Regions from separate parts of the Mesorhizobium sp. M0991 genome, predicted to be linked through region 2. Evidence: predicted binding sites of a transcription regulator. Region 2 holds the regulator's gene; each other region holds the start of a gene.

Region 1 (6,552 bases), on a different contig from region 2:
CTTTGCGTGCGCTTGCCGACACGCGTCAGGAAGGCGACGATCTGGGCGCGCGGATCGCCGGGATGGGCATTCACCGCCACGTCGAAGCGTTCCCAGAATTCGAGGTCATAGTGCCGGAGGTAGGATGCGGCCAGCTCATCCTTGGACGGAAAGCTGCGGTAGAGGCTGGGTTTGGTGACGCCGGCACGCCGCACGATCTCATCGACGCCTATTGCCCTGATGCCTTGCCTATAGAACAGATCGCGCGCCACCTGGAGGATCCGTTCGGCGGCGCGAGGCGGCGGTGCGTCATTGGCTTTGATCGTTGGTTCAATGTTTTTCATGCCTGGTCTGCCGATTGCCTGGTTGACAATGTTACCGGTCGGTACGTATGTTTCGCGCTCCTGCAACGTACCGGTCAGTAACATGATAGCTCAATCCCGTCCGTTTGGCCAGCGCTACGCTTTCGTCGTGGTCGCCGTCATCTTCCTCTGCCTGCTCATCGCGGCGGGCCTGCGTTCGGCGCCGGCAGTCATGATGCTGCCGCTGGAGAACAGTTTCGGCTGGCGGCGCGACGTCGTCTCGCTGGCGGCGGCCACCGGCATCTTCCTCTATGGCCTGACCGGGCCCTTTGCCGCAGCGCTGATGGAGCGGATCGGGCTGCGCCGCACATTGCTTGCCGCGCTGCTTTTGATGTCCGGATCGACCGCGCTCAGCCTGCTGATGACCAAGCCATGGCATCTGCTCCTCACCTGGGGCGTGTTTTCCGGCATCAGTTCGGGCGCTGTCGCCACCGTGCTCGGCGCAACCATCGTCAACCGCTGGTTCAAGACCAATCGCGGCCTGGTGATGGGGCTGATGTCGGCGTCCAGCGCCACCGGTCTGCTGGTCTTCCTGCCGCTGCTCGCCTCGCTCGCCCAGTCGGGCGGCTGGAAGCCGGTCGCCATTGCCATTGCCGTGGCCACCGCCGCCTTGGTGCCGCTGGTTTACATGCTGGTGCCGGAGCGCCCGGCCTCGATCGGCATGATGCGTTACGGTGCCGAGGCCGACGACGTGCCGCCGGCGCCGCCGGCCGCGCAAGGCAATTTCCTCGCGCATACACTGAGCACGTTGCGCCGAGCTGCCGGTACGCGCGTGTTCTGGTACCTGTTCGCCACCTTCTTTGTTTGCGGCTTCACCACCAACGGGTTGGTCGGCACGCATCTGATCGCCTTTTGCGGCGACATGGGCATCGGCGAAGTGCAGGCCGCAGGCCTGCTCTCGATGATGGGCATCTTCGATCTTATCGGCACGACACTGTCGGGCTGGCTCACCGACCGTTTCGACCCCCGCAAGCTGCTCGGCGTCTATTACGGTATTCGCGGCCTGTCGCTGATCTATCTGCCTTATTCCGGCTTCTCGGCGACCAGCCTGATCATCTTCGCCGTGTTTTACGGACTGGACTGGATCGCCACCGTGCCGCCGACGCTCAGGCTTTCCAACGAGGCGTTCGGCGACCGCAGCGGGCCGATCGTCTTCGGCTGGATCGTCGCCGGCCATCAGGTCGGTGCGGCGACAGCGGCCTTTTTCGGCGGCACCATGCGCGAGCTGCAAGGCAATTACGAGCTTGCCTTCCTGATCGCCGGCATGACGGCAATAGCCGCCGCCTGCATCTCGCTGCTGATCAACACCGCCCGCCCGGCGTTTGATCCGGAACCGCAGGCGGCTTGAGCTGCGACGGCTGAGCGCTAATCTCCCCCCTTGAGGGGGAGATGGCCGCGAAGCGGCCAGAGGGGGTCGGTCCGACCGGGCTCGGCCCCTTATCGCAGGCGCAGGAGGTCGGCGCTCCATGCGAGACAACCCCCTCTGTCGCCTTCGGCGACATCTCCCCCTCAAGGAGGGAGATTCGCCAGCCTGTTGATCGTCAGAAAACCTTCATCGTTTCGAAATGTGCCTGAAACATTGAAGCTGGAGCTTGGCGGCGACGTTCAACGCCATCCAGGAGACAGCCATGACAAGATTTCGATGACACGGCGCGCTTTCGTCACGTCGGCCAGCGCCGTTGGCCTGGTCGGCGCCTCGGGTCTCGCCCTTCCCTATTACTCGCGCGCCAATCAGCGCCCGGCCTTCACCCATGGCATTCAGTCCGGCGACGTCGACGCGACCAGCGGCATGGTCTGGACGCGCACGGACCGGCCGTCGCGCGTCATGTTCGAAGTGTCGTCGACGGAAAGCTTCGCCAATGCCGTCCGCCTGGCGCCGCTCGACACCTCGCCGGCCAGCGATTATACGGTGAAGCGGCTGCTTACCGATCTCGCCTCCGACCAGGACATCTTCTACCGCATGGTCGCGGCCGATCTTTCCGACATCAACGCCGTTTCCGAGCCGATCGTCGGCCGCTTCCGCACGGCACCTGCCTCGAAGCGCGACATACGTTTCGCCTGGTCGGGCGACACCGCCGGCCAAGGCTGGGGCATCGATGACACCGGCATGAAGACCTATGCCACGATTGCGAAGCACACGCCCGACTTCTTCCTGCATTCGGGCGATACGATCTATGCCGATGGCGCGATGAAGGACGAGGTCGACCTGCCCAATGGCGGCAAGTGGAAAAACACAGTGCTGATCGACGAAAAGCGCAAGGTTGCCGAGACGCTGGACGAATACCGGGCGCAGTGGAAATACAACATGATGGACAAGAACGTTCTTGCGCTCAGCGCCATCTGCCCGACTTTCTATCAGTGGGACGATCATGAGGTGCTGAACAACTGGTCGGACTCGAAGGACCTGTCGGCCGACGACCGCTACACCGAAAAGTCAATCCATGTGCTTGCGGCACGTGCGGCGCGCGCCTTCCACGAGATGACGACGATCCGCTACGAACCGTCGGAGCCCGGCCGCGTCTACCGCAAGATCGCCTATGGTCCGCTGCTCGACGTGTTCTTCCTCGACATGCGTTCCTACCGCGGCCCCAACGGTTCGGACATGCAGGAGACGATGACGCCTGAATCGCGCATCCTCGGCGAGCAGCAGATCAAGTGGTTGAAGCGTGAATTGGCGAATTCCAACGCAACCTGGAAAATCATCGCCGCGGACATGCCGCTCGGCCTCGTGGTCTGGAATGACGGTACCAAGAAGGTCGGGGCCGAGGCAGTCAGCAATGGCGACAATGGCCCGGCCAAGGGGCGTGAGCTGGAAATTGCCGACCTTCTTCGCTATATAAAGAATGTGGGTATCAGTAACACTGTCTGGCTCACCGCAGACGTGCATTACACAGCCGCGCATTACTACAATCCGGACAAGGCGCAGTTCCAGGACTTCAATCCGTTCTGGGAATTCGTTTCGGGTCCGATCCATTCCGGTACGTTCGGACCGAATGGTTTCGACATGACCTTCGGCCCGGAGCTGAAGTTCATCAAGGCACCGACTGCCGAACAGGGCCAGAACCTGCCACCGTCGGCCGGCCTGCAGTTCTTCGGCCTTGTCGACATCGATGGCATCACCGAGCAGTTGACGGTGCGGCTGATGGATCGCGACGACAATGAACTCTACAAGGTCACGCTCGATCCGGTGCGGTCGGCGTGAGGCTACTGTGAGGTTACCCTGGGATCACCCAAAGGGTGGCATCAATCGGGATAGCAAACGACGGGAATGTTGGGCCAGACGGCGCTGTCGCATCCAGCGTTTTGCTGCCTTTGCTTGAAGGCGGCGCTGACTGGCCCGGTCACAACCGGGTCGACGCCATCGGGAGCATCGGCAAAAAGCTGCTCGGCCGAAGGCGTGTCGGATTGCAGGGCAGGCCGCGTCTCTTTGAGCGACGCGGCCGACTGCGCCGCGCCTGCCGCGAGGAGGACGGCGAGTGCGGTACATGCCAAAATCGGCCGGAGTCTGATGCCTGCGTCGATCATGAAATTCGAACTGCCCGGACCATGAAAGGTTCCGCCTTGGTTAATAATTCCACTTCACACCAAGACATTTAAGATTTGGTGACTTTATTTGGTGGCTCGCCTCCTCTTTCGCAATTGCGAAAAACCCTGTATGAGCCGCCCAACCGAAAGAGGCAGCGCCTTTTGGCCTGCTGCCTGCAACGCTCCCGAGACCAAAACATGAAAATCCGCAACATCGCGATCATCGCGCACGTCGACCATGGAAAAACCACCCTCGTCGATCAGCTTCTGAAACAGTCCGGCTCGTTCCGAGACAACCAGCGCGTCGCCGAGCGCGCCATGGATTCGAACGATCTCGAAAAGGAACGCGGCATCACCATTCTGGCCAAGGCGACCTCGGTCGACTGGAAGGATACCCGCATCAATATCGTCGACACGCCCGGCCACGCCGACTTCGGCGGCGAGGTCGAGCGCATCCTGTCGATGGTGGATTCGGCCATCGTGCTGGTCGACGCCGCCGAGGGGCCGATGCCGCAGACCAAATTCGTCGTCGGCAAGGCGCTCAAGGTCGGACTGAAGCCTATCGTCGTCATCAACAAGATCGACCGGCCGGATGCCCGCCACGTCGAAGTGGTCAACGAGGTGTTCGACCTGTTTGCGGCGCTTGACGCGACCGACGAGCAGCTCGACTTCCCGATCCTTTACGGTTCAGGCCGCGACGGCTGGGTCTCGGAAAACCCCGAAGGTCCGAAGGACCAGGCTCTGGCGCCGCTGTTCGACCTCGTCATCAAGCACGTACCGGCGCCGACCGTTCATCCCGGCCCGTTCCGCATGATCGGCACCATTCTGGAAGCCAATCCGTTCCTCGGCCGCATCATCACCGGCCGTATCGAATCCGGCACGCTGAAATCCAACCAGGCGGTCAAGGTGCTGCACCATGACGGCACCCAGGTCGAAACCGGCCGCATCTCGAAGATCCTCGCTTTCCGCGGGCTCGAGCGCCAGCCGATCGACGAAGCGCAGGCGGGCGACATCGTCGCCATCGCCGGCTTGTCGAAAGGCACTGTCGCCGACACGTTCTGCGACCTGTCGGTGACCGAGCCGCTGCACGCGCAGCCGATCGATCCGCCGACAGTGACGATGTCGTTCCTCGTCAACGATTCCCCGCTGGCCGGCACCGAAGGCGACAAGGTGACCAGCCGCGTCATCCGCGACCGCCTGCTGCGCGAGGCCGAAGGCAATGTCGCGCTGAAGATCGAGGAATCGCCGGACAAGGATTCGTTCTTCGTCTCCGGCCGCGGCGAATTGCAGTTGGCCGTGCTGATCGAGACGATGCGCCGCGAAGGTTTTGAGATCGCCGTGTCGCGGCCGCGCGTCGTCATGCAGAAGGGCGAGAACGGCGAATTGCTGGAGCCGGTAGAGGAAGTCGTCATCGACGTCGACGAGGAGCATGCCGGCGTCGTCGTGCAGAAGATGTCGGAGCGCAAGGCCGAGATGGTCGAACTGCGCCCGTCGGGCGGCAATCGCCAGCGCATCGTCTTCCACGCGCCGACGCGCGGCCTGATCGGCTACCAGTCGGAGCTGCTGACCGACACGCGCGGTACCGCTGTCATGAACCGGCTGTTCCATGCCTATGAACCCTACAAGGGCGAATTGCCGGGCCGCACCAACGGCGTGCTGATCTCCAACGAACAGGGTGAATCGGTGGCTTACGCCATGTGGAACCTGGAAGACCGCGGCCCGATGGTCATCGACCCCGGCGTCAAGGTTTATCAGGGCATGATCATCGGCATCCATTCCAGGGACAACGACCTCGAAGTCAACGTGCTGAAGGGCAAGAAGCTGACCAACATCCGCGCCGCCGGCAAGGACGAGGCGGTGAAGCTGACGCCGCCGATCCGCATGACGCTGGAACGCGCGCTGGCCTGGATCCAGGACGACGAGCTGGTCGAAGTGACGCCGAAGACCATCCGCCTGCGCAAGCTCTATCTCGACCCGAACGAGCGCAAGCGTTTTGAAAAATCAGCGAAAGTGGTCGGCGCGGCATAAGCCACTTTTCTCAGCCATTATGAGGGAGGGAGCACGTGCGTGCTTCCTCCCTTTTTATCTTACCCGCCGGCAGCCGCGATAATGCCGTCCCGGTCTGGTTCGCCAGACAGGTGGATGCGGATCGCCGTTCCCGCCCGAGCCGGCCTGCGCAAGGCTTTGGCCCCGTCCGGACCAACCACCAGCAATCGCTTCTCTTCCCAAGCCTGAAGCCGCGATCGCGAGACACCGAGTTCGCTGGCCAGCAACCGGTCGAGCCGCAAGGCTGTCGGCATTTCGAGCCAGAGCTGAAGTTCGAGAGCGCTGGTATTTTCCGGCCTGTCCCCGAGCACCTGCTTATGAACGATGGCTTCAGGAAACTCCTCAACGCGCCCAATCCTGCTTCGCAATGCGGCAACATCGAAAGCATGGCGCCGCGCCAGGACCGGATCGTTGCTTTCGAGCGCCTGCAATATTGCCGGTTCGATATCGCGGCGGCTGCAGCGCTCCAGAATGCCGAAATTCCAGGAATTGTCGCAGTCGATGCAGCGGTAGATCAACCAGGCGTCAATGCGTTTGCCATTGGCGTTGACGCGGAATTTGCCGCTGCAGCGATAGGCTTTCAGGCCGCCGCAGCGATTGCAGTTGAGGTGAGGTCGAGGTGCGGTTTTGGGCGCGATCG
Region 2 (6,552 bases):
TGCCTTCGCAAGCGATAGCGGTCGTTCACCGTTCCGATGGTTCGGGCACGACGTTCAACTTCACATACTACCTCGGCGACGTCAGCGCGGACTGGAAAGAAAAGGTCGGCGTCGACAAGGCCGTGGAATGGCCCGTTGGCATCGGCGCCAAGGGCAATGAGGGCGTTGCCAACAACGTCTCCCAGACCGGCGGCGCGATCGGCTATGTCGAATACGCCTATGCCAAGCAGAACAAGCTCACCCACACCGACATGATCAACAAGGACGGCAAGAAGGTCGAGCCTGCCGCGGCGGCGTTCTCGGCGGCAGCGGCCAATGCCGACTGGAGCTCGCAGCCGGGCTATGGCGTCATCCTCGCCAACGAGCCGGGCGCCGAGTCCTGGCCGATGACGGCGGCGACGTGGATACTCCTGTACAAGAAGCCGGACGACGCCGCGACCACCGCCGAAGCCCTTAAATTCTTCGCCTGGGCATATGACAAGGGCGACGAGATGGCCGGCGAGCTGGACTACGTTCCGATGCCCGACAAGGTGGTCGAGAGCGTCAAGGCCATGTGGGCCAAGGAAGTCGTCGGCAGCGACGGCAAGCCGCTCTACTCGGCTATGTAATGTCCTTCAGGGAGGGCGTCGACGGCGCCCTCCCTGTTGCCTTCAATCGCGAGGACCCAATGACCATCGCTTCCGATGCCATGCCATCATCTGCAGCAGCCCGGGCGAGGGAAGCTACGGTCCGGCGCTTCGCGCTCACAGATGCCATATTCCGCGGACTCACCCGCGCTTCCGCAATTCTGGTGCTGGTCATCCTCGGCGGTGTCGCGATCTCGCTGTTTGCCGGCTCATGGCAGGCGCTGTCGTCCTTCGGTTTTTCTTTCCTGACGACTGAGAGCTGGAATCCGGTCACGGAAAAATTTGGCGCACTGGCGCCGATCTACGGCACCCTGGTAACGGCGGCCATCGCCATCCTGATCGCGGTTCCGATCGGCATCGGCATTGCCGTGTTTCTCACCGAGCTCTGCCCGCGCCCGCTCAGGCGCCCGATCGGCATAGCGGTCGAGCTATTGGCCGGCATTCCGTCGATCATCTATGGTATCTGGGGCCTGTTCGTGTTCGCGCCGTTCCTGCAGACGACGATACAGCCCTTCATCATCAACATCTTCCACGGCGTGCCGGGACTATCCAGCCTTTTTGCCGGCCCTCCTTACGGCATCGGCCTTCTGACCTCGGCGCTGATCCTCGCCATCATGGTGTTGCCCTTCATCACCTCGATCACCAAGGACGTCTTCGATACAGTGCCGGCGGTGCTCAAGGAATCGGCCTACGGCATCGGTTGCACGACTTGGGAAGTGACCCGGCGCGTGGTCATTCCCTATACCCGCATCGGCATCATGGGCGGCGTCATGCTTGGCCTCGGCCGGGCGCTCGGCGAGACCATGGCGGTGACCTTCGTCATCGGCAACGCGCACCGCATCAGTGCCTCTCTGTTCGCGCCGGGCACGACGATCTCGGCGACCATCGCCAATGAATTCACGGAGGCCGACGGCGACCTCTACACCTCCTCGCTGGTTTCGCTCGGCCTGATCCTGTTCGTCATCACCTTCCTGATCCTTGCCGCCGCCCGCTATATGCTGATGCGGATCGACGCCCGTACGGGAGCCTGACCGATGTCGACATCCTCATCGCTCCACAGCCGCCGCAAAGCCAGGAATTCGGTGATGATGGCGCTTTGCGTCGTCGCCGCCGGCATCGGGCTTGCCTGGCTGGCGCTCATCCTCGGCGCGCTGGTCTATAAGGGTACGGCCGGGCTTTCGCTCGCGGTCTTCACCGAGATGACGCCACCACCCGGCGAGGCCGGCGGCCTGCTCAATGCCATCGCGGGCAGCCTGCTGATGACGATCATCGCCGTTGTCGTCGGCACGCCGATCGGCGTGCTGGCGGGAACCTACATGGCCGAGTATGGACGCTTTTCGCGCATCACCACCGTCGTCCGCTTCATCAACGACATCCTGTTGTCGGCGCCGTCGATCATCATCGGCTTGTTCGTCTATGAGCTGATGGTGCGGCCAATGGGACATTTCTCGGCCATTGCCGGCGCCGTGGCGCTTGCCATCCTGGTCATTCCGGTGGTCGTGCGCACCACTGAAGACATGCTCAACCTGGTACCGAACGCGTTGCGTGAAGCCGGTGCCGCGATCGGCGCGCCGCGCTGGGTGGTGATCCGTTCGGTCGCCTATCGCGCCGCATTGTCCGGCATCGTCACCGGTATATTGCTGGCGATAGCACGCATTTCCGGCGAGACGGCGCCGCTGCTCTTCACCGCGCTCAACAACCAGTTCTGGAGCAGCAATATCAACGCGCCGATGGCCAGCCTGCCGGTGACCATCTTCCAGTTCGCTCTCAGCCCTTACGAGGAATGGCAGCAGCTGGCGTGGACCGGCGCACTCATAATCACCCTGACGGTTCTGGGCTTGAGCATCCTCGCCCGCAGCCTTACCGGACGCAGAGAGGACAGATGACACAGATGTTGTCCCCGGACATGACGATGACCGAAACGGTCGCCGAGAAGACGAAGATCGAGGTCAAGAACCTCAACTTCTACTACGGCCAGAGCAAGGCGCTGAAGGACATTAGCCTGTCGCTGCCCGAGCGCAGTGTCACGGCCTTCATTGGGCCTTCGGGCTGCGGGAAATCGACGCTGCTGCGTGTGTTCAACCGCATCTATGAGCTCTACCCGAAACAGACAGCCGAGGGCCAGGTGCTGCTCGACGGCAAGAATATTCTCGACCGGTCGCAGGATCTCAATCTGCTGCGCACCAAGATCGGCATGGTGTTCCAGAAGCCGACGCCGTTCCCGATGTCGATCTACGAGAACATCGCCTTCGGCGTCAGGCTCTACGAGAATCTCGGCAAGTCCGAGATGGACGGCCGCGTCGAACAGGCGTTGAAGCGCGCCGCGCTGTGGAGCGAGGTCAAGGACAAGCTCAACGCCAGTGGCTTGAGCCTGTCCGGCGGCCAGCAGCAGCGGCTCTGTATCGCCCGCACCGTGGCCGTGAAGCCGGAAGTCATTCTGCTCGACGAACCGGCTTCGGCGCTCGACCCGTTGTCGACGGCCAAGATCGAGGAACTGATCGACGAATTGCAAGCCGACTACACGATCGTCATCGTCACTCACAACATGCAGCAGGCGGCGCGCGTGTCGCGCCAGACCGCCTTCATGTATCTGGGTGAGCTGGTCGAGTTCGACCGGACCGAGAAGATCTTCACGTCGCCCCGCGAGAAGCGCACGCAGGACTACATCACCGGCCGCTTCGGCTGAGCCGTTCCGATCATGCATATGAGGACAGGACCATGGGCGAACACACAGTCGCTTCTTTCGACGAGGATCTCGAGCAGATCAGCAAGCTGATCCGCGACATGGCCGACCTCGCCGGTTCGATGGTCGGCGGGGCGACCAAGGCCCTGTTGAATTCCGACAACGTGCTGGCGCAACGCGTCGTTTCCGACGACGCCATCATGGATGCGCGTCAACGCGAACTGGACGATCGCGCCATCACCCTGATCGCCAAACGCCAGCCGATGGCCCACGATCTTCGCCATGTCGTCGGAGCGATCCGTATGGCCGGCGACCTCGAACGCATCGGCGACCTTGCCAAGAACATCGCCAAGCGTGTGAGTGCGGTCGGCCTCAGCGTCACGCCGCGCGACCTGTCGCATTCCATCGACGCGATGGCGCAGCTGGTGCTCATCCAGGTGCAGGGCGTCATTGAGGAATATGCCGCAGGCGATGCGGCCGCGTTGGCCAAGCTGCGTGCCGCAGACGAGCGCATCGACGTCAAATACACGTCCGTGTTCCGCGAGCTGTTGACCTACATGATGGAAGATCCGCGCAACATCACCGCTTGCACGCATCTGCTGTTCTGCGCCAAGAATCTGGAGCGGATCGGCGACCATGTCACCAACATCGCCGAAAATGCGTATTATGTGCTGACCGGCGAGCAATTGCCGGTCAATCGTCCGAAGCAGGACGAAACGACAATGTCCGCGCCGGTGACATAATGGGGGTGCCCAGCCGATGATCGCACCACGCATAATGGTGGTGGAGGACGAGGAGCCGTTGGGTGTGCTGCTCCGCTACAATCTCGAATCCGAAGGCTACCAGGTCGAGGTGGTGACACGCGGCGACGAAGCCGAGATCCGTTTGCAGGAGAATGTGCCCGATCTTCTGGTGCTCGACTGGATGATACCAGCGGTTTCCGGCATCGAGCTCTGCCGCCGGTTGCGGGTGCGCCCCGAAACCGAGCGGCTGCCGATCATCATGCTGACCGCGCGCGGCGAGGAGAGCGACCGGGTGCGCGGTCTTTCGACCGGCGCCGACGACTATCTGGTCAAACCATTTTCGACACCGGAATTCATGGCCAGGGTCAAGGCGCTGCTGCGGCGCGCCAAGCCGGAAGTGTTGTCAAGCGTGCTGAAGGTCGGCGACATCGTGCTCGATCGCGAATCGCACAGGGTCTATCGCAAGAAGAGCGAAATCAGGCTCGGGCCGACCGAATTCCGGTTGCTCGAGTTCATGATGCGGCATCCGGGCCGCGTCTTCTCGCGCAGCCAGTTGCTCGATAATGTCTGGGGCGAGACGATCTATATCGACGAACGCACCGTCGACGTGCATGTCGGCCGGCTGCGCAAAGCCGTCAACAACGGCCGCATGCCTGATGTCATCCGCACCATCCGCGGTGCCGGCTACGCGATCAGGGAAGATTGATCCGCCGGGTCAGGCCACGTTCTTTCTGACGCGGGGCCTCATTTGCGCGCCCGGCGCGAAAATCTCCTGGTCGACGAAGCTTAACGCCCGCATCGCACAGCCTTCGCGGATCAGCGGCAATTCGTTCGGCTCGGTATCGAAGGAGATCGAACCCGAATGCTGGCCGCCGGCGGTCTGGGCGATGGCCTGGCGCAAGGCCGGCTCGATCAGATCGAAGGCGGCGGCACTGGCGCCGACCATCGCGACCGGTGCCGGATCGATCAGCGCGAACAGCGAGCCGAGACCGAAACCCAGCGCCTCGCCGGCCTTGCGGTAGGCCTCGCGTTCCGGCCCATCCTTCTCGCGCGCCCGGGCCGCCAGCGCGCGCATGTCGGCGTCGCTGACGTCGGCGATGGGTTCGCTGTCTTCGCTCATCTGCCTGGCGTTGCGCCAGATGGCGTAGTTGCCGGCATAGGCCTCGATGCAGCCGCGCCGCCCGCATCGGCAGAGCGCGCCGCCCGGACGATGGATCATGTGGCCAAACTCGCCGCCGGAGGAATGCGTGCCGGTGAACAGCTCGCCCTTCAACACCAGCCCCATGCCGATGCCGTGCGAAAGCAGGATGGCGATGAAGTCGTCGCGATAGCGATCCGGATCGCGCCAGCGCAAAGCCACCGCCATCATATTGCAGTCGTTCTCCACCGTGGCCGGGATGCCGAATTGATCTTCCAGCATATCGGCAAAGGCGATGTCCGTCTGCGGCGTGATCGGCGACCACAGCATGGCGCGTGCAGGGGAGTCGGTAATGCCCTGAATCGCCAGGGCGATGCGGGCGACACTGCGGACGTCAAGGTCTGGATCCTCCAGCCGGCGCCGGACGACGGCCATGCATTCGCGGATCAGCTCGTCGCGCGGCATGGTCAGCGTGTCCAGCCGGCGCTGTTCCTCGGCTACGACGTGTCCCGCATAGTCGATGATGGCGGCCGACAGGAAATTGAGCGACAACACCACGGTCAGCACCGCCGCCGCTTCCGGGTTGAGGGCGAGGCCGACCTGCGGACGACCGCGTTTCAACGAAACGGGCTCGCTTGCCTTGCTCTCGGCGAGGATGCCTTCCCGTATCAGGTCGGAGGAGATCGCCGATATGGTCGAATGGCTGAGGCCGGTGGCTGCGGCGATCTCCGTACGCGATGGCTGGCCAACCCGGCGGACTGCCGAGATCACCATCGCCCGGTTGCGCCGGCGCAAATCGTCATGGCGGATTCCGACCGACATCGTTTTGCTTTCCTCCCGGTTGCCGCGGCCGCTCATGAACCGGAAGCCGTCGGTAATGTCCGACAAATAGTGTCGGATGCAGGCAAATAGTGTCAGATGCAGGTGGCGCTGTCATCGTTTATTCCGACGCTCGAAAAAACTCTCAGACTCATCAAAATCCATCAGAATCGATGTTGACAGCAGCCGGAGATCGGGCCAGTATTTTTTCGAGGCTCGAAAAAATTAGGGGCCTCTAAGCTGGTCTTTGGGCCAATGGTCACGCCGTACGCGGCGCAGGGAGGATATGATGAAGAAATTCACGACCGCCATTCTGGCGGGTGTCGCCATGACGCTGGCGCTGGCGTCGGTGGCGCAGGCTAAAGACAAGGTCATCGGCGTTTCCTGGTCGAACTTCCAGGAAGAGCGCTGGAAGACCGACGAGGCCGCAATGAAGGCGGCCATCGAGGCCGCCGGCGACAAGTATATTTCCGCCGACGCACAGTCCAACCCCGGCAAGCAGCTCACCGACGTCGAGAGCCTGATCTCGCAGGGCGCCAACGC
Region 3 (6,552 bases), 160 kb from region 2:
ACGACGATCGCCGATCATGCCGGCAAGACGGTGCTGCTCAATCTGTGGGCGACATGGTGCGCACCTTGCCGCGCCGAAATGCCGGCGCTCGATGCGCTGCAGAAGGAGATGGGCAGCGATGCGTTTCAGGTTGTTGCCGTCAACGTCGATGCCGGTGACGATGCCAAGCCGAAGAAGTTCCTGGAGGACACCGGCGTCAAGTCGCTCGGCTACTATCGCGATGCCACCATGGCGCTGTTCAACGACGTCAAGACGCGCGGCCTGGCGCTCGGTCTGCCCGTCACCATGCTGATCGACGGGCAAGGCTGCCTGATCGCCCATATGAACGGCCCAGCCGAATGGTCGGGGCCGGATGCCAAGCGTCTGGTCGAGGCGGCGCTCCAGCCAGGATAGGATCAGACCGTGCGCAGGCGCGGCTTGAGCACGGCAATGCTTGCGCCGCGTCGGCTGGCGGTGCGGATTGCCGGAGCGGCCACGCCCGTCAGTTCGCCGAATGGCTCGATCGGAGCCGGTTTGCCGAGGTAATAGCCTTGCCCGATCTCGCAAGCCTCGGCGTCCAGGAACTGCAATTCACCCGGCGTCTCGATGCCCTCCGCAAGGACCGGTAGGCCGAGACCGCGTCCAAGCCCCAGCACGGCGCGAACGATCGCCGCGAACTGGGCGTTCCTGTCGACCGATTTGATGAACGACCCGTCGATCTTGATCTTGTCGAAGGGAAAGGCGCTGAGGTTGGACAGCGAAGAATAGCCAGTGCCAAAATCGTCCATCGCCACATGCACGCCAAGCGCCTTGACCTGCCTCAAGGTTGCCAGCGCGCGCGGCATGTCCTTCACCAGGGCCGTTTCGGTGATCTCCAGTTCGAGCCTGCCGGGTGCCAGGCCGGATCTCGACAGTGCGTCGTGCACCTTGCGGCTGAAGTTCGGATTGTGAAGCTGCACGGCGGAGACGTTGACGGCGACCATCAGCGGGTTTGTCCAGCGAACAGCATCGTTACAAGCCGTCGTCAGCACCCAGTCGCCGATCTGCGCGATTGCGCCACTGTCCTCGGCCACGGGGATGAAAACGGCCGGAGAAATGTCACCCCTCTCAGGGTGCTGCCAACGGACCAGGGCTTCGAAGCCGATCATCCTGCCGCCGCGGATCTCCTTCTGCGGCTGATAGACGAGGTGGAACTCCTTGCGGGCGATCGCCTGGCGCAATTCATGCTCCATCACGCGCTTGTCGCGGGCCGCGGTGCCCATGGCTATCTCGAAAAACCGGTAGGTGTCCCTGCCTTCGGTTTTGGCGCGATGGAGTGCCGTGTCGGCATGGCTGATCAGGCCGGCCTGGTCTTCGGCATCCAGGGGAAAGAAGGCGATGCCGATGCTGGCCGAGACGAGGCCGGAGCCGACCGAAACCCTGTTTTCCTCCCGGATCACCGCCAGCAAGTCCTCGGCTATCCGACCTGCGGCCAGGGGGTCGGGGAGGTTCGGAGCTATGATGGCAAATTCGTCGCCGCCGAGACGCGCGAGCAACTGGCCTTGGCGCGGGATGCCGGCAATGCAGTGCGCCAGCTTCTGCAGCATGGCGTCGCCGGCACCGTGGCCGTAGAGGTCGTTGACCTGCTTGAACCGGTCGAGGTCGAGCAGCAGGAGCGCCAGATATCCATCCTTGCCGCCACGATCCATCGAGGCGAATTCTGCTTCCAGCCGGGAAGAGAAGCTCCGCCGGTTGGCAAGCCCGGTAAGTGGATCGAAATACGCGAGGCGGAGGATCTCTTCTTCCGCCTTCTTGCGCTCACGGATGTCGCGAACGGCAAGCACCGTATGAGGCCTGCCGCAGTAGGTGATCTTCCTGGTGATCAGCTCGACAGGAATTCTCGCGCCGTCGCTGCCCCTTAATTTCGCTTCCTGCGCCTGTTCGCCGAAGCCGGACATATCGGCTGCGCTCTGTCCGTCGAAAAGCTCACCGAGTTGCATCGTGTTGAGGGTGGCTGTCGCTGTTCCGGTCAGCTTCGCCATACTGTCATTGGCGCTGACGATGCGGGTGCCATCGCAAACGATCAGACCTTCCACCGCGGCATTGGCGAGATCGTGCATGCGATCGGCCTCGAGCTTCTGGCGGCGAAAGCGCAGGTCGATCCACAGCGCGGCACCCGATAGCACAAGGATTACCAGGCTGGCGACCGCCGCGGCAAAGGCCTGGGAAATGGGCTCGATGGAATGTTCGGATATTTCAATCGAGGAATCCGGAATGATCGACACAGCGGCCATCGCGATGAAATGCAAGCTGCAAATCGCCAGCGTCAAAAGCGCGGCGCCGCCGAGAGTGGCGAGCGCTGACGGGCGGCGCAAGACGACAAGGAGCGCCAGTGCCGCAAGGGTCACGCCGGCCAGAAGCGATATCGCGACAAGGAGTAGGTTCCATACGACCCGGCCTTCGACCTCGAAAGCCGCCATGCCGATGTAGTGCATCGTCGCGATGGCGCCACCGAGAATGGCGCCGCCGACGAGGAAATGGTCGACGCCGCGGCGCAAAGTGGCGACCCACATCCCAAGCGCGGTCAGGATGACGGCGGCGGCAAGCGAAAAGGCGGATAATCCCGGATTGTATGCGTTCGGTATTCCCGGCGTAAACGCGGTCATGGCGATGAAATGCGTCGCCCATATGCCGAACCCGGTCGAGGCCGCGGCGATCATCAGCCAGGCAAGCCGGTTTCGTTCGGTCGATCGGCCGACATGTTTAAGGAGATTAACCGCTGAGAAGCAAGAAATTCCACAGACGAGTGCGGCGAGCGCAACCAGTCTCAGGTCGTGCTGATTTACGATACAATTATAGACCGTCAGCATCCTGGTTCACTCGGTCTGCCAAAACTAACAGGGGAGGTGTGACTGATTAGCAGTTGGAGATTTTAACGAATGGTTAACCCGTGGGCGGTGAGGCCGACCTTTTCGGGGGAAAAACGGCGCCGCTGCGCCGAAAAAGCGGTGATGTGGTTTCTGGTGCCCCGCTTTCGGTAGCGAGTGCACTTTAGGAAGAAATGATGTTCATTGATCCGCAACAAAACCGTTGTCCGATTGTCATCAGCGCCACATATTGGCTTTGCGGAAGTGCCCCTTTCGCCAATGATAAACGGGAGATGAAACATGAAGTTCTTCGGCTTCGCGGCCGGTATCGCCGCCACCTTGACCCTGCTTTCCACCACCTCCGCCTTCGCCGTCACGCAGATCAGCTGGTGGCACGCCATGACCGGCGCCAATGCCGAGGTCGTCGCCAAGATCTCCAAGGATTTCAACGCCAGCCAGAGCGACTATGAGCTCGTTCCGGTGTTCAAGGGCACCTATCCGGAGACGCTGAATGCCGGCATCGCCGCTTTCCGCGCCGGCCAGGCGCCCGATATCCTCCAGGTGTTCGATGTCGGCACCGGCGTGATGATGGCGGCCGAGGGTGCGATCAAGCCGGTGGCCGATGTGATGACCGGCGCCGGGATGACCTTCGACAAGAGCCAGTATCTGCCCGGCATCGTCGGCTATTATTCGAAGCCGGACGGCACCATGCTGTCGTTCCCCTACAACTCTTCCTCACCGATCCTCTACTACAACAAGGACATCTTCCAGAAGGCAGGCCTCGACGCGAACAATCCGCCCAAGACTTGGAACGAGGTGTGGGAAGCTGCCAAGAAGATCAAGACGAGCGGCGCCGCATCTTGCGGCTATACCTCGACCTGGCTGACCTGGATCCATCTGGAGAATTTCGCGGCGTGGAACGACGTGCCTTGGGCCACTCAGCAGAATGGCCTGGCTGGCGGTGATGTCGAACTCAAGATCAATGCGCCGATTTTCGTCAACCACTTCAAGGCGCTCGCTGACCTGGCCAAGGACGGCACGTTCAAATATGGCGGGCGCACCTCCGAAGCCAAGCAGATATTCCTCGCCGGCGAATGCGGCATCTTCACCGAATCGTCGGGCGGCCTCGGCGATATCGTCAAGTCCGGCATGAACTATGGCATCGGCCAGCTTCCCTACGACAGCGACGCCAAGGGTGCCCCGCAGAACACGACGCCGGGCGGTGCCAGCCTGTGGGTGTTCGGCAACAAGTCGGACGAGGAATACAAGGGCGTTGCCGCCTTCTTTGCCTATCTGTCCAAGACCGATGTGCAGGAATATCTGCACCAGAAGTCGGGATACCTGCCTGTGACGCTCGCCGCATACGAGGCGACCAAGAAATCAGGCTTCTATGACAAGAACCCCGGCCGCGAGACACCCATCCTGCAGATGACCGGAAAGTCGCCGACCGACAACTCGAAGGGCGTGCGCCTGCCGAATCTGCCGCAGGTGCGCGATATCCAGAACGAGGAGCTGGAGAAGATGCTGGCCGGCCAGCAAACCGCCCAGCAAGCACTCGACAATGCGGTGGTGCGCGGCAACGCCGCGATCAAGGAAGCCCTGGACAACTAACGAGATCATCTCGGTTAGTCGGTTGGAATATCGCCCACGCGAGCGCGCGTGGGCGATGCCTGGATAGCGAGGGAAATCAGCCTGTCTCCACGCATCGTCTTTCCCAACAAGATCCTGCCCTACCTGCTGGTGGCGCCACAACTCGCCATCACCCTGGTTTTCTTCTACTGGCCGGCCGGTCAGGCGCTTTACCAGTCGATGCTCAGGCAAGACCCGTTCGGGCTGAAGAGCAGGTTCGTCTGGTTTGCCAATTTCCGGAAGGTGCTAGCCGATCCGGCCTATCTCAACTCGATCAAGGTCACGGTGGTGTTCTCGCTTGCGACCGCGATCGTTGCCATGGTTGTGGCCCTGCTGCTCGCGGTCATGGCCGAGAAGGCCGTGCGTGGCAAAGGTCTCTACCGCACACTGTTGATATGGCCTTACGCCGTGGCGCCGGCGATTGCCGGCATGCTTTGGCTTTTCCTGTTCAATCCCTCGATCGGCTCGTTGGCCTATTTGCTGAGAAGCCTCGGCATCGCATGGGACCCACTGCTCAACGGCAACCACGCCATGATCCTGCTGGTGTCGGCTGCTGCCTGGAAGCAGATCAGCTACAACTTCCTGTTCTTCGTCGCCGGCCTGCAGGCGGTGCCGAAAACGCTGATCGAAGCGGCGGCCATGGACGGCGCCGGCGAAACCAAGCGCTTCTGGACCATCGTCTTCCCGCTGCTTGCGCCGACAACCTTTTTCCTGCTGGTCGTCAACACCGTCTATGCCCTGTTCGACACGTTCGGCATCGTTCATGCCGTCACCGGCGGCGGGCCGGGCAAGACGACCGAGACGCTGGTCTACAAGGTCTACAATGACGGCTTCGTCAATCTGATCCTGGGCGACTCGGCGGCGCAGTCGGTCATCCTGATGGCCATCGTCATCGCGCTCACAGCGATCCAGTTCCGCTATGTGGAACGCAAAGTCCATTACGGCTGAGGGCAGCGATGATCGGCCAGTCCCCGCTCCGCACCTTCATCGCCCATGCCGTGCTCATCCTTGGCATATTGATCGTGGCTTTTCCGATCTACTACACCTTCGTGGCCTCGACACACACGCTGCAAACGATCCTCAGGCCGCCCCTGCCGCTCTTGCCCGGCGGCCAGCTATTGAACAATTACAGCGAGGCGTTGTTCGGCGGCATTGGTCGTATCGGCGGGGTCAGCGTCGGCAGGCTGCTCCTCAACACCACGATCATGGCGCTCGGCGTCGCGGTCGGAAAGATCTTCATCTCGATCCTGTCGGCCTACGCGATCGTGTTCTTCCGCTTTCCGCTGCGCATGACCTTCTTCTGGCTGATCTTCATCACCTTGATGCTTCCAGTCGAGGTGCGCATCCTGCCGACCTACAAGGTGATGGTCGATCTCGGCATGATCGACACCTATGCCGGCCTGATCGTTCCGCTGATCGCCTCGGCCACCGCAACGCTGCTGTTTCGCCAGTTCTTCATGACCATACCGGGCGAATTGGTCGAGGCGGCGCGTGTCGACGGTGCCGGGCCATGGCGCTTCTTTTTCGATATTCTGGTGCCGCTGTCGCGGACAAACATCGCCGCGCTGTTCGTGATCCTCTTCATCTATGGCTGGACGCAGTATCTTTGGCCGCTGCTCGTCACCAACAGCAACGACATGAACACCATCGTCATCGCGCTGAGAAAGATGGTTTCCTTCGCCGATGCCGACACCCAATGGCACCTGGTGATGGTCACGGCAATGCTGGCCATCGTGCCGCCGATCCTGGTTGTCGTGCTGATGCAACGCTGGTTCGTGCGCGGTCTGGTCGAATCCGAAAAGTGAGAAGCCGATGGCGACCGTCGATCTGAAGGATGTTAGGAAAATCTATCCCAGCGGCGTCGAGGCCGTGAAGGGCGTTTCCATCGCCATTCCCGACAAGGAGCTTTGCGTGCTGGTCGGCCCCTCCGGCTGCGGCAAGTCTACGCTGCTGAGGATGATCGCCGGGCTCGAGACGATTTCGGCCGGTACAGTCGCCATCGACGGCAAGGTGGTCAACGCCATTGGCCCGACCGAACGCGACATCGCCATGGTATTCCAGAACTACGCGCTCTACCCGCACATGAAGGTCTATGACA

What was found. Region 2 encodes PhoB, which activates phosphate uptake and scavenging genes when phosphate is short. Its sites were predicted from a motif close to TGTCATNNANCTGTCAT; they were not measured.
Region 1: NKH70_RS19180 (alkaline phosphatase D family protein) is a predicted target of PhoB. The motif match lies at 1,881-1,897, and genes of this name have one in related genera.
Region 3: ugpB (sn-glycerol-3-phosphate ABC transporter substrate-binding protein UgpB) is a predicted target of PhoB. The motif match lies at 3,047-3,063, and genes of this name have one in related genera.

What each region holds. Positions count from the first base shown of each region.
Region 1 is NZ_JAMYNE010000012.1:169,602-176,153, reverse strand. It holds gene NKH70_RS19190 (TetR/AcrR family transcriptional regulator) at 1-323, opposite strand, end outside; gene NKH70_RS19185 (MFS transporter) at 406-1,689, shown strand; gene NKH70_RS19180 (alkaline phosphatase D family protein) at 1,984-3,543, shown strand; gene NKH70_RS19175 (hypothetical protein) at 3,585-3,866, opposite strand; gene typA (translational GTPase TypA) at 4,065-5,894, shown strand; gene NKH70_RS19165 (DUF1062 domain-containing protein) at 5,954-6,552, opposite strand, start outside.
Region 2 is NZ_JAMYNE010000006.1:226,026-232,577, reverse strand. It holds gene pstS (phosphate ABC transporter substrate-binding protein PstS) at 1-608, shown strand, start outside; gene pstC (phosphate ABC transporter permease subunit PstC) at 668-1,657, shown strand; gene pstA (phosphate ABC transporter permease PstA) at 1,661-2,512, shown strand; gene pstB (phosphate ABC transporter ATP-binding protein PstB) at 2,509-3,312, shown strand; gene phoU (phosphate signaling complex protein PhoU) at 3,345-4,052, shown strand; gene phoB (phosphate regulon transcriptional regulator PhoB) at 4,069-4,758, shown strand; gene NKH70_RS12170 (ROK family protein) at 4,768-6,012, opposite strand; gene xylF (D-xylose ABC transporter substrate-binding protein) at 6,299-6,552, shown strand, end outside.
Region 3 is NZ_JAMYNE010000006.1:65,590-72,141, reverse strand. It holds gene tlpA (thiol:disulfide interchange protein TlpA) at 1-393, shown strand, start outside; gene NKH70_RS11365 (EAL domain-containing protein) at 396-2,828, opposite strand; gene ugpB (sn-glycerol-3-phosphate ABC transporter substrate-binding protein UgpB) at 3,126-4,436, shown strand; gene ugpA (sn-glycerol-3-phosphate ABC transporter permease UgpA) at 4,518-5,402, shown strand; gene ugpE (sn-glycerol-3-phosphate ABC transporter permease UgpE) at 5,411-6,259, shown strand; gene ugpC (sn-glycerol-3-phosphate ABC transporter ATP-binding protein UgpC) at 6,267-6,552, shown strand, end outside.